2 regions of the Clavibacter quasicaliforniensis genome follow, and region 2 is predicted to be linked to the other one. Evidence: predicted binding sites of a transcription regulator. Region 2 holds the regulator's gene; the other holds the start of a gene.
What was found. The regulator HrcA, encoded in region 2, represses chaperone genes, less so after heat shock. The targets are predictions, from matches to a motif close to TTNGCACTCGNNNNNNNCGAGTGCNAA.
Positions count from the first base shown of each region.

Region 1: NL142_RS10940 (Hsp20/alpha crystallin family protein) is a predicted target of HrcA. The motif match lies at 1,811-1,837, and genes of this name have one in related genera.

Region 1 is NZ_CP139624.1:2,289,690-2,293,088, forward strand. It holds gene NL142_RS10925 (CoA transferase) at 1-561, opposite strand, end outside; gene NL142_RS10930 (SDR family oxidoreductase) at 594-1,286, opposite strand; gene NL142_RS10935 (hypothetical protein) at 1,422-1,772, shown strand; gene NL142_RS10940 (Hsp20/alpha crystallin family protein) at 1,908-2,366, shown strand; gene NL142_RS10945 (GNAT family N-acetyltransferase) at 2,476-3,399, opposite strand, start outside.
Region 2 is NZ_CP139624.1:1,713,039-1,716,437, reverse strand. It holds gene dnaJ (molecular chaperone DnaJ) at 1-533, opposite strand, end outside; gene hrcA (heat-inducible transcriptional repressor HrcA) at 594-1,616, opposite strand; gene NL142_RS08235 (DUF4870 domain-containing protein) at 1,803-2,198, shown strand; gene NL142_RS08230 (VOC family protein) at 2,209-2,622, shown strand; gene hemW (radical SAM family heme chaperone HemW) at 2,642-3,399, opposite strand, start outside.

The DNA.
Region 1 (3,399 bases), 580 kb from region 2:
GCGCGCGATGAGCGGCTCGGCGGCGACGGCCCGGCCGGCCCCCGTCGCGGCCCACTCCCCCGCGCTCCGCAGGGCAGCGGCCACCCCGCCCGCCGCGACGACCGCGTCCTCGAGGGCGAGGGCATCCCACCCGGCGATCGCCCGGGTCAGCGCCGCGACGTCGGCGTCGGGCGCGCAGCCCGTCACCGACAGCAGCGCGGCACGGTGGCGGGGCGCGTTGGCGTGCGTGCGGATCCACGAGCCGTCGCGGGTCGGGAACGAGCCGGAGAGCGGATCCCACGGCGAGGGCAGCGCCCACCCCACGGGCTCCACGTGCTGCCCGCACCACGCCTCGGCGCGTCCGCGGTGGACGACGGCCTCGCGGGGACCGGCCAGGTCGGCGGCCTCGGCGAGAGCCGCCACGGCGCCGCCGAGCAGCCCGATCGCGGACACGACGAGATCCGTGACGGGCAGCGCGGAGCGGAGGGCGCCGCGGCCCACGACGCGCGTCGGAGCGGTCGCGCCCAGCAGGGTGGCCGCGGCTGCGAGCCCGGAGGCGTCGTCGGATCCCGGGGTCGTCATGCCCGCACGCTACGCCGGCGGGCGGGCCCGGATCAGCCCCCGAACGGCCGCAGCGACACCGACTCGAGCGTGCCGTCGCGGGTCTGGTCGACGACGAGGCGCACGGCGCGCGCGACGGACGCGGGCTCGAGGTAGCGCGTCTCGTCGTACTCGCCGCCCTCCTTGGCGCGGAGCTCGCGCTGCATGTCCGTGGCGACGCGGCCCGGGTGCACGCTCGAGACGCGCACGCCGTGCGGGCGCTCCTCCTCGCGGAGGGCATCGCCGAGCGCGCGGAGGGCGAACTTGGATCCCGCGTAGACGCCGTCCGTGGGGTTGGCCGTGAAGCCGGATCCGGAGTTCACGAGCACGACCTGCCCCTTCGCCGCCCGGAGCGCGGGCAGGAGGACCCGCGTCACCTCGGCGACCGCGAAGACGTTGACCTCGAAGACACGGCGCCACTCGTCGACGGGCGTCTCCGCCACGGCGTCGCCGCCGATCACGCCGGCGGAGTGCACGAGCACGTCGAGGCGGTCGAGGCCGGGCACGAGGTCGGCGAGGCCGCCCGCGGCGAGGTCGGCGGCCCAGCCCACGGCGTCCGGGAGCGAGGCGGCGAGCGCGTCGACGGCGTCGCGGTCGCGGCCGTGCACGATCACGCGGTGGGTGCGGGCGAGGTCCTCGGCGACGGCGCGGCCGATGCCGCGGGTGGCTCCCGTGACGAGGGCGACGGGGCGGGCGTGGTCGGTCATGGATCCTCCTGGGTCGCGGTCCTCCAGGCTACCGACGGCATCCGGCCACCCGCCCGGCGCCCCCCGGGGCATGACGTAGCGTGAAGGGACGGCGGCCGTGAGGCGCGTCGGCCCGCCGCCCGAGAGGATCCGCCCGTGCACGCCCGCTTCCCCGCCAGCCTCGAGGTGCTGCGCCAGGAGGCCCGCGACGAGCTGGACGCCGTGATCGAGCACCGCTGCCGCATCGGCGACGACCCGTGGGAGGTGATCCCGCAGCTGCCGACCGTGGACGAGCACGTGGTCGCGACCCTCCGACAGGACGCGCTGGAGGCCGAGGGGATGGCGGAGGAGCTCGCGCGCGTGCGCCATCCGGAGACCGAGCCCGCGGTCGTCGCGCGCTTCGAGTACCGGCTGCTGCGCGGGATCGCGCTGGAGCACCCCGACCTCTCGCGCGCGGTCTGGACGCTCATCGGGCGCATGGAGCGCGACCTCCGCCGCCGCTCCTGAAGAGGTGGTGAGAGCCGCATTCGCCGTCGGCGAACGGCTTGGCACTCCCCCAGGCCGAGTGCTAATCTCGACGTGGTTGAGCCGAGCGGGCTCAACCCCGCAGATCATCACCGCAGATCATCAGAGGAGTCGAGCATGAACATGACCTTCGATCCGTTCCGCGAGCTGGACCGCGCCATGGGCGCGCTGGCCGAGACCCGCCAGGCGAACCGTCCGATGCCCATCGACCTGCACCGCGAGGGCGACACCTACGTGCTGGCCGCCGACCTGCCCGGCATCGATCCGGGCTCCGTCGACATCGACGTGGACGGCCAGCTGCTCACCATCCGCGCCGAGCGCACCCTCGCCGGCGATCAGAACGTCCGGTGGCTCACGCGCGAGCGCGTGGCCGGCACGTTCCTCCGCCAGCTGACCCTCGGCCAGGGCATCGACACCGAGCGCATCTCGGCGCACTACGCCAACGGCGTGCTGAGCGTCACCATCCCGGTGAGCGAGCGGGCGGAGCCGCGCAAGATCGCGGTCACGTCCGACGAGCCGCAGGGCCAGGAGGGCCGCACGCTCACGGTGGAGCAGGGCGCGCCCGCCGCGAGCTGATCCGACCGGGCGCATGAGGCGCCGCACACGACGAGGAGCCGTCGTCCGCACGAAGCGGGCGGCGGCTCCCCGCATGTCCGGCCCGGGACGCGGGTCGGCGCCGTCGACGTCAGCAGATCCGCGGCCGCAGCCCCGCGTGGATCGCGAGCGGGTTCCGCAGCGATCCGTGGATCTGCATGACGGGCGCCTGCAGGTCGACCATGCGCCGGTTGTCGCGCAGCTGCAGCCGGTTGAGGCACGAGCGGTCGAACGACGGCGTGAACAGGTCGAACCGGGAGAAGCGCTCCGCGAGCTCCGGGTGCGCGCGCTCGTGGTCGGCGAGCGCCTCGGCCGCCACGCGCCACAGGCCGTCGGGGCCGAGGTCGTCGCGGTCCTCGAGGAGCGCGGCGGCGAAGCGGAGGAAGCCGTCCATCACGTCGGTGAAGACCGTGAGGGTGCGCTCCTCCTCGGGCACGTCGAGGCGGATCCGCCGCACGCCCTCCGGCAGCGCGCGCTCCGTGTCGAAGAGGGCGACCTCCTCCGCGATGTCCTTCATCAGGACGCGGACGACGACGTGGTCGCGGAGCACGAGGATCACGTTCTCGCCGTGCGGCATGAACGCGACGTCGTGCGCGATCAGCGCGTGCGCGAGCGGCACGAGGTAGGCGTCGAGCCACCGGCGGAGCCAGGCGGCCGCGCCGATGCCGGACGCGTCGATGAGCTCGCCGAGCACCGTGCCTCCATGGGCGTCGACGTGCAGCAGGCTCGTCATGCTCATCAGCCGCTCGCCCTCCGCGAGGCCGGGCACGGGCGACTCGCGCCAGAGCGCCGACAGCATCTTCCCGTGGGAGTGGCCGGGCGGCAGCGCGGACTCGACGCGCTCGTCGCGCACGCCCACCGCGGCGACCTCGCGGAGGATCCCGAAGCCGAGCCGCGCGAACTCCGCGTCTCCCGTGACGAGCGCGTGCACCCAGTCGTTGATCGCCGGCGTGACGGCCATGTACGCGGGCGAGAGGCCGCGCGTGAAGCCCATGTTGAGGATCGACAGCGACGT
Region 2 (3,399 bases):
GAGGTCATCACGTTGCCGAGGAGCGAGCGCACCTGGCGCTGGATGCTCCCGGATCCGCGGCAGATGTCGCACGTGACGGCGCTCGTGCCGGGCTGGGCGCAGGATCCGTGGCACGTGTCGCAGACGACCGCCGTGTCGACCTCGAGGTCGCGGTGCACGCCGAAGATGACCTCCTCGAGCTCGACCTCCACGCGCAGCAGCGCGTCCTGGCCGCGCTCCTGGCGGGAGCGCGGACCGCGTCCGCCGCCGCCCTGCTGACCGCCGAAGAACGTCTCGAAGATGTCGCCGAACCCGCCGAAGCCTTGGCCGCCCTGCCCGCCGAACCCGGCCTGAGGACCGAGGTCGTATTGCTGGCGCTGCTGCGGATCCGACAGCACGTCGTACGCGTGCGTGACGAGCTTGAACCGCTCGGCGGCGTCGGGGGCGTCGTTGACGTCCGGGTGGAGCTGGCGCGCCTGCTTGCGGTACGCCTTCTTGATCTCCTCTGGCGTCGCCTCGCGGCTCACGCCGAGTACTTCGTAGTGGTCAGCCACGTCGGGCCCTTCGGTGGTGATGGTCGTGGGAACTGGGGGCGGTGCGCCGGCGTGCGGCGGTCACCGCTCCTCGAGTAGGCGCGAGAGGTAGCGCGCGACCGCGCGCACCGACGCCATGTTGGTGGAGTAGTCCATGCGGGTCGGACCCAGCACGCCGAGGCGCGCGAGCACCCCGCCGGACGAGCTGTAGCCGCTGGTGAGCACGCTCGTCTCACCGAGGCCGAACGGGGCGTTCTCCCGGCCGATGCTCACCGAGACTCCGTGCTGGTCGGCCTCCATCTCGCCGAGCAGGCGCAGGAGCACCACCTGCTCCTCGATGGCCTCGAGGACGGGCGAGATGCTCCCGGGGAAGTCGCGCTCGGTGCGGGCGAGGTTCGCGGATCCGGCGAGCAGCAGCCGCTCCTGCCGGTTGGCGAGCACCTGCTCGACGAGCGTGCCCGCGAGCACGGATGCCGCGGCGCGCTGGGCCGGCTCGACCTCGTCGGACAGCGTCTCGAGCCGGGTGGCCGCCTCGGCGAGGCCGAGACCGCCGACGGCCTGGTTGATCCGCGTGCGCATGACCGCCAGGAACGCGTCGTCCGGGTCGCCCGTCAGCTCGACGACGCGCTGCTCGACGCGGCCCGTGTCGGTGATGAGCACGGTGAGCACGCGCGTGGTGGACAGCGCGACGAGCTCGACGTGCTTGACGTGGCTCGTCGCGAGCGACGGGTACTGCACGAGCGCGACCTGGTTGGTGAGCTGCGCGAGGAGGCGCACGGTGCGCGCGAGGACGTCGTCGAGGTCGACCGACTCGCCGAGGAACACGTGGATGGCCTGGCGCTGCGCGGGCGTGAGCGGACGCACGTCGGCGAGCTGGTCGACGAAGAGGCGGTACCCCTTGTCGGTCGGCACGCGACCGGACGACGTGTGCGGCGCCGCGATCAGCTCCTCCTCCTCGAGGAGGGCCATGTCGTTGCGGATGGTGGCGGCCGAGACGCCGAAGGCGTGGCGCTCCACGATGGACTTGGAGCCCACGGGCTCCCGCGAGGACACGTAGTCCTGCACGATCACCCGGAGGACGTCGAGCCCGCGTTCCGAGACCATGGCGGCTCCCTCCTGGCACTCGTCGGTTCTGACTGCCAATCGTACCGCGGCTGCGGCGGTGGTCGGCGTTGCCGGTCGCGCGTCGTCGGCGGTAGCGTGGACGGGCCAGGCGTCGCCCGGCCCACCCACGATCCGCTCGCGTCCGCCGGTCCCCGGCCGTCGCGTGGCACCGAGAGGCTCCCCGCGATGTCCGCACCCGATCCCCACCCGTACGGCGCGCCCGCTCCGCTCACCCCGAGCGAGGACCGCCTCTGGGCGTCGCTCACGCACTTCCTCGCGATCCTCATCGTGCCGTCGTTCATCGTCTGGCTCGTGTTCCGCGAGCGCGGCCGGTTCACCGACCAGGAGGGCAAGGAGGCGACCAACTGGACCATCAACGTCGCGGGCGCGCTCGTCATCCTCAACGTGCTGCAGGCGATCTTCATCGTGATCCCCATCCTCGGGATCATCCTCAACCTCCTCCTCGGCCTCGTGATCTTCGCGGTGGTCGTGGTCAACATCGTGTTCGCGATCATCGGCGGCACGCGCGTGCAGGCGGGCCGGCCCTACCGCTACCCGCTCAACATCCGGTGGATCAAGTAGGCGGATGCCCGTGAGCGCGAGGATCCGGCACGTCGCGATCGACTGCCTCGACCCGCACGCGCTCTCCCTCTTCTGGGCCGGCGTGACGGGCTTCGCGGAGGATCCGGACGAACCGAACCTCCCGGGCCAGGACGCCGCGTGGCTGGGCGACCCCGTCTCCGGGCTGGGCATCATCCTGCAGCGCGCGGACGCGCCGAAGGCCGGCAAGAACCGCGTGCACCTCGACCTCGCGCCCGACGACCGCACGCGCGACGAGGAGGTCGACCGCGTGCTGGCGCTGGGAGCCGCGCTCGTGGCCGACCGGCGGAACGCGGACGGCAGCGGCTGGGTCGTGCTCGCGGATCCCGAGGGCAACGAGTTCTGCGTGGAGCGCAGCGACGCCGAGCGCGAGGCCGGCGACGTGGTGGGCGCGGTCGTCCTCTGACGACCGGCCGGGCGGCCGCCTAGTCCTCGAGCAGCCGGCGCACGACGGCGTCGGCCAGCAGGCGCCCCTGCAGCGTGAGCACCAGCGTGCCGGAGAGAGCGGCACGCGGATCCACCAGGCCGTCCGCGATGAGCCCCGCGACCTGCCGGCGCCCCTCCGTCGTGAGGGTCGGGATGGCCAGTCCGTCCCGGATCCGCGCGCCGAGGAGCACGCGCTCCACCTCGCGCGTCGCATCGTCGAGCGATTCGCGACCCGCGCCGGGCGACGCCCCCGCGAGCACGCGGTCGGCGTACGCGGCCGGGTGCTTGACGTTCCACCAGCGGACGCCGCCCACGTGGCTGTGCGCGCCCGGTCCCACGCCCCACCAGTCGTGGCCCTGCCAGTAGGCGAGGTTGTGGCGGCTGCGGCGGCCGTCGCGCGCCCAGTTGCTCACCTCGTACCACTCGTAGCCGGCCTCGCCCAGCATGCGGTCGGCGAGCTCGTACATGTCGGCCTGGAGGTCCTCGTCGGGCTCGGGCACCTCACCGCGGCGGATCTGCCGCGCGAGCTTCGTCCCCGGCTCGACGATGAGCGCGTAGGCGGAGAGGTGGTCGGGCTCCTGCGCGATCGCCTGCTCGAGCGAGGCGCGCCAGTCGTCGATGGTCTCCCCCGGCGTCCCGTAGATGAGGTCGAGGCTGACCTCGAGGCCGGCGGCCCGGGCGCCGCGGACGACGGGGGCGATCCGGGCGGGATCGTGGGTGCGCTCGAGCGTGGCGAGCACGCGCCGCACGGCGGACT